Undibacterium sp. KW1: one gene and its partner. The main gene of each other region encodes a partner of the protein of the gene in region 2 in a complex. Links are inferred from orthologs where the notes say so. Each region holds a gene or a part of one and is shown on either strand. Other genes may lie near its edges.

Region 1 (3,087 bases), 1.9 Mb from region 2 along the record:
TTATCGAGCATGGAACCAAATACCGCGTAGGTATAGGCATGAAAACCCATATTGTCGAGATTTTGTGCCAGCGTAGCGGCGGCGTGCGGATTATGCGCTACATCCAGCACCACGGTAGGGCGACCTGGCATGACCTGGAAGCGACCCGGCAAATCCACCATCACCAGACCAGTACGCACTTCTTGCGCACCCACTGGCAGTTCGAGCTTCAGTGCTTCCAGCGCGGCCAGCACGGCAGACGCATTCAAGAGCTGGTTGGCACCGCGCAAACTGGGATAGCCAAGGGAATTACGGCGCTGGCTGCGGCCCGCAAAATTCCATTGCTGCTTATCACCGTTATAGTTGAAATCGCGGCCAAACAACCACAAGTCTGCACCTATGGCATTGGCATGGTCTATCAGGGACTGGGGTGGCAAAGGATCACCACAAATAGCTGCCTTGCCCGGACGGAAGATGCCGGCCTTTTCAAAGCCTATCTTTTCGCGGGTATCACCGAGGTAATCAATATGGTCGATATCAATGCTGGTAACAATGGAGACATCGGCATCAATGACATTCACCGCATCCAGGCGACCTCCGAGACCAACTTCGAGAATCACCACGTCAAGCTTGGCATCAGCCAGCAATTTGCAAATTGCCAACGTAGTAAATTCAAAGTAGGTCAGCGAAATATCGCCACGAGCCTCTTCAACCGCATTGAAAGTAGAGATAAAGACATCGTCCTTGACCATCTCGCCATTGATGCGGGCACGCTCATTGAAGTCAAGAAAATGTGGCTTGCTGTACAAGCCGACACGGTAACCGGCCTGCATCAACACTGCTTCCAGCATGGCGCAGGTAGAGCCTTTGCCATTGGTGCCAGCGACCATGATGACAGGGCAATCATAGTGGATCGCCAGCTTGTTCTTGACCGCAGCAACGCGGTCCAGGCCCATGTCGATTTCTTTAGAATGGCGGGTTTCAAGTACGGCCAGCCAGTCAGCCAGGGTGGCAGGTAAATTTGTCATAAGATAAAAAAAGCCCGAACAAAATGCTTCGGGCTTATTAGGTATACACTATAAATCAGGAGGATACTGCTTCAGCGGGCTGGTTTTGCAACAGCGCCAGCAAACGCGCGATTTCTTCACGCATCTTGCGACGGTCAACGATCATGTCGATCGCGCCTTTTTGCAGCAGGAATTCAGAGCGCTGGAAGCCTTCCGGCAATTTCTCACGCACGGTATTTTCAATCACGCGTGGGCCAGCAAAGCCGATCAAGGCTTTAGGCTCGGCAATCACTACATCGCCAAGGAAGGCGAAAGAAGCGGATACACCGCCCATGGTAGGATCAGTCAGTACAGAAATGAAAGGCAGTTTCTTTTCAGACAACTTGGTAAGCATGGACGTGGTTTTTGCCATCTGCATGAGGGACAACAAACCCTCTTGCATACGTGCACCACCGGTAGCGGTAAAGCAAATGAAAGGTACTTTTTGCTCCAGTGCCGCTTGCGCACCACGCACGAACCGCTCACCAACGACAGAACCCATGGAACCACCCATGAATTCAAACTCGAAACAAGCAGCAACTACAGGCACAGCCATGATGGAGCCACCCATGACTACCAGGGCATCAGTCTCACCGGTAGTTTCCAGCGCATCTTTGAGGCGATCAGGGTATTTTTTGCTGTCTTTGAATTTCAGTGTATCGATAGGCAAGACTTCCTGGCCGATTTCATAACGACCACCGGCATCAAGCAAGGCATCCAGACGTTCACGTGCGCCTATACGCAAATGATGGCTGCATTTTGGGCAAACATGGATATTGGCTTCCAGATCAGAACGATACAGCACCGCTTCGCAAGAGGGGCACTTGACCCACAAACCTTCAGGAATCGACTTACGATTTGCAGATTCCGAGCGTTGTATACGCGGCGGCAACAGTTTTTCTAACCAACTCATGTTTTCTCCTTATGGCCGCCAGGCTGTCTTTTTAACAACCCGGCATCAGGTTCATTCTGGTAAAAGAACCAGTCAGGCGCGTATTTTACTCGTCCAAAGCCTGTCTGACACCAGAAATAAAGCTTTTCACTGCAGCAACTGCGGCAATTACGTCTCCACGCGGGGTATTTTCCAGTTCCTGGATGATGCGCGAGCCTATCACCACCGCATCCGACACTGTGGAAATGGCTCTCGCCGTCGCCCCGTCACGTATGCCAAAGCCCACACCTACCGGTACTTTGACATGCTTTTTGATGCGCGGGATCATGGCGGCAACCGCATCCAGATCCAATGCACCAGAACCGGTAACACCCTTCAGCGACACATAATACACATAACCACTGGCAATTTTACCAACTTGCTCTATGCGCTCGTCAGTCGATGTCGGTGCCAGCAGGAATATTGTGTCCATCCCCTGTTGCTGCATTTTACTTGCAAATTCTTCACATTCTTCCGGCGGGTAATCCACTACCAGCACACCATCCACTCCAACTTCAGCAGCCTTGGCAATGAATGCATCCTGCCCCATGCGCTCTATGGGATTGGCATAACCCATGAGCACAACTGGTGTCTTTTGATTACTTTGCCGGAATTCGCGGACGAATTGTAATACATCCCGCAAGCCAACTCCAAATTGCAGCGCTCTTTCAGAGGCGCGCTGAATGACAGGGCCATCCGCCATGGGATCAGAAAACGGCACGCCCAGCTCGATAATATCGGCCCCGCCCTCGACCAGAGCATGCATTAAAGGTACAGTTAAATCAGGTGCGGGGTCACCCGCAGTGATGAAAGGGATTAAACCTCTTTTATTGTTAGCCGCCAAAGCAGCCATGGTATTTTGAATTCTTGACATCTTGTTGGTCCTTATTTGATGCGCTATGCGCTGTCCAGGACATCACTCCTGCGGTGGCATCAATCTCAATTCTTAATAGGGAAGGCATGCAGGCCACATCTCTATATGTATGCGCCCGCATGTTTACTCAAAGGCAAATCAGAATTTCAGCCCTGCCCGTTCAGCCACGGTATGCATATCCTTGTCACCACGGCCAGACAGGTTTGCCAGGACGATCTTATCCTTGGGTAAAGTCGCAGCGAGCTTGGCGGCATAGG
Region 2 (3,393 bases):
TTGCCAATCTGCGTCGATTAGCGGCAAAATGCGGCCATCTTCGTCAAATTGAATGTGACTATGGCGCGCAAACTCTTGCTGCTGAATGGCCCCAATCTGAATCTGCTCGGCACGCGCGAGCCTGCCACCTATGGGGCCACTACCCTGGCTGAGATAGAGGCTGCAGCGCAGGAACAGGCAAAAACAGCTGGCGCAGAGTTGTCATTTTTTCAAAGTAATCACGAAGGCGCATTAATTGACCGCATCCATGCTGCCCGCAATGAGCAAGTCGATGCTATTATCATCAACCCGGGCGGCCTGACGCATACCAGCGTTGCCCTGAGGGATGCGCTGGCAGGTGTGGCGATCCCGTTTATAGAAGTACATATATCGAATGTACATCAAAGAGAATCCTTCAGACATCATTCATACTTGTCTGCAATTGCCAAAGGCGTCATCTGCGGCCTCGGTACTGAAGGTTATCGCCTGGCGATTGACTTTTCCCTGAAAAATATTTAAATTCTCGCATCTTCGCGTAATTTGCTGATAATGTCAGCTTATTTCGTATATAATCCAAACTTCGGCGGCAATTGCAGAGCTGTTTTCCTGCTCAGTATTGTGCGTCCCAATTAATTCAGAACCACTTTTTTCAAGGGGATTCCACATGGATTTAAGAAAACTCAAGACCCTGATCGACCTCGTAGCAGAATCAGATATCGCTGAACTCGAAGTGACTGAAGGTGAAGGCAAGGTCCGCATCGTCAAATCTTCTGCGATGCCGCAAAACCAGGTAGTCATGATGCAGCAGCCGCAGCACCAGCAAATGATGCCAGCTGCCGCGCCAGCCGCCGCCGCTCCTGTCGCCGCCGCACCAGTGGTACCGGATGGTCATATCGTCAAATCCCCTATGGTTGGTACTTTCTACCGTTCTTCTGCTCCTGGCGCAGCGCCTTTTGCTGATATTGGCAAAAGCGTCAATGCTGGCGACACCCTCTGCATTATTGAAGCAATGAAATTGCTGAATGAAATCGAAAGCGATTTCACAGGCACGATCAAACAGATTCTGGTTGAAAATGGTCAGCCTGTTGAATACGGCCAGCCGCTGTTCGTGATTGGCTGATCCAGGCGCGCGTGTGCAAACTCAAGTCCTGTGCCCGTGTTGAGGGCAAAATGACCGGACCGTGTTTCCTGCTCACGCAATTGCAACCATTGCCACCGCAAAGTTAAATCATGTTTGAAAAAATTCTTATCGCCAATCGTGGTGAAATCGCGCTACGCATACAGCGCGCCTGCCGCGAGATGGGTATCAAAACCGTGGTCGTGCACTCTGAGGCTGACCGCGAAGCAAAATATGTGAAGCTGGCTGACGAATCTGTTTGCATAGGCCCGGCTCCGTCGAATTTAAGTTACCTGAGCATGCCAGCCATTATCAGCGCCGCTGAAGTGACAGATGCCCAGGCTATCCACCCTGGTTATGGTTTTTTGTCTGAAAACGCCGACTTTGCTGAACGTGTAGAGCAATCCGGTTTTGTTTTCATCGGCCCGCGTGCAGAATCCATACGCATGATGGGTGACAAAGTATCTGCCAAGCATGCCATGATCAAGGCTGGTGTGCCTTGTGTACCAGGCTCTGAAGGCGCATTGCCAGACGACCCTAAAGTCATCGTACAAACAGCCCGCAAGGTCGGCTACCCGGTCATCATCAAGGCCGCTGGCGGCGGTGGTGGACGTGGCATGCGTGTGGTGCATACTGAAGCAGCTTTGCTCAATGCAGTCACCATGACCAAGACAGAGGCTGGTGCAGCATTTGGTAATCCAGAAGTGTATATGGAAAAGTTTCTGGAAGACCCACGTCACGTGGAAATCCAGATCCTGGCTGACCAGCACGGCAATGCCATCTGGCTCGGTGAGCGAGATTGCTCCATGCAGCGCCGTCATCAAAAAGTTATCGAAGAGGCACCTGCACCTGGCATCCCGCGCAAGATCATAGAAAAAATCGGTGACCGCTGCGCTGCCGCCTGCCGCAAGATCGGTTATCGTGGCGCTGGTACTTTTGAATTCTTGTACGAAAACGGCGAATTCTATTTCATCGAAATGAATACCCGCGTTCAGGTTGAGCATCCAGTGACAGAAATGATTACTGGTGTTGATATCGTGCAAGAGCAAATCCGCATCGCCTTCAATGAAAAGCTGCGCTTCAAGCAAACCGATATCGCACTCAAGGGTCATGCCATTGAATGCCGTATCAATGCCGAAGACCCGTTCAAGTTCATCCCTTCGCCAGGTCGCATCACCTCCTGGCATACACCAGGTGGCCCTGGCATACGGGTGGATTCGCATGCCTACGCAGGTTATTTCGTGCCGCCGAATTATGATTCCATGATAGGCAAGGTCATCGCTTATGGCGAAACCCGCGAACAGGCTATCCGACGCATGCAGATCGCTTTGTCAGAGATGGTGGTGGAGGGCATACAAACCAACATCCCCCTGCACCGCGAGCTGATGATAGATGCGCGCTTTATTGAAGGTGGTACGAATATTCACTACCTTGAGCATAAGCTTGCAGATATGCCGGAGTTGTCGAAGAAAAGTAAGTAAGAGCTTAAGACCTTAAGACCTTTCAACACCGAGTCACGGAGTAAGGCTTTGGAGTGTAGGTTGGGCTACGGTTTACCAGCCCAACACTCGGCGCTGGAATGACGTATATGTTTGTTGAGGCCCAGTGTTGGGCTGATGAAACGTGGCCCAACCTACGAGAATAGGCGGGATGTAAAAAAATGCCGTCAAAAAGAAGCACAGAGAAAACACAAGTTTTTCCCTGTGCTTTTGGCTTTGTTATGGAGCCTCTGTGGTAAGCTTTTTGCTATTGAGATTTTTAACGCATGAAGTTAAACAAACACAGCATATTCATCTTTATATGCGTCGCGTCGATGAGTGATTTTTTCTCTGTGCATCTCGGTGCTGTCTCTGTGGTGAGCCTTTTGGTCTTGAAGTACTTTGAAGTTTCTGGAAGTAATAACGCTGTATATAGAACGTAAGAAAGTAGCAATATGGGCTGGATAGAAATAGTCATAGAAGTAGCGCGTGAGCAGGCTGAGGCTTTGTCGGACGCTTTGATGGATGCGGGTGCCTTGTCGGTGTCCGTGGAAGATGCCGATGAAGGTACGGATGCTGAACGCCCGCTGTTTGGTGAGCCAGGCATGGAACCTGACGAAGCTGCCTGGGATCGCAGCCGAGTGGTTGCCCTGGCCGATATCGATGCCGATCACGCCGAACTGGTGGCTGAAGCTGCCGCTGCGGTTGGCCTGACAGCCGTGCCAGCCTATATCACCCGCAATGTCGAAGAGCAAGACTGGGTGCGCCTGACGCAATCGCAGTTTGCCCCTATCCATATCGGCAAGAATATCTGGGTCG

Evidence for each region.
Region 1: the proteins of accC (region 2) and accD are in contact, whole or in part, in a solved structure (PDB 8UXZ), measured with the Escherichia coli proteins. The link is inferred for Undibacterium sp. KW1 from one-to-one orthologs.

The regions. Positions count from the first base shown.
Region 1 is NZ_AP018439.1:3,179,696-3,182,782, forward strand. What follows is about bases 1-2,818. They hold accD (acetyl-CoA carboxylase, carboxyltransferase subunit beta), read right to left. Parts: upstream 1,939-2,818; coding sequence 1,063-1,938; downstream 1-1,062. Other genes in these bases: folC (bifunctional tetrahydrofolate synthase/dihydrofolate synthase), read right to left, coding at 1-1,007; trpA (tryptophan synthase subunit alpha), read right to left, coding at 2,024-2,818. Outside these bases: more of trpA, read right to left, coding at 2,819-2,830; trpB (tryptophan synthase subunit beta), read right to left, coding at 2,969-3,087.
Region 2 is NZ_AP018439.1:5,053,083-5,056,475, reverse strand. What follows is about bases 541-3,393. They hold accC (acetyl-CoA carboxylase biotin carboxylase subunit), read left to right. Parts: upstream 541-1,209; coding sequence 1,210-2,577; downstream 2,578-3,393. Other genes in these bases: prmA (50S ribosomal protein L11 methyltransferase), read left to right, coding at 3,030-3,393; accB (acetyl-CoA carboxylase biotin carboxyl carrier protein), read left to right, coding at 644-1,099. In the rest of the region: aroQ (type II 3-dehydroquinate dehydratase), read left to right, coding at 61-498. UniProt on the Escherichia coli protein: This protein is a component of the acetyl coenzyme A carboxylase complex; first, biotin carboxylase catalyzes the carboxylation of the carrier protein and then the transcarboxylase transfers the carboxyl group to form malonyl-CoA.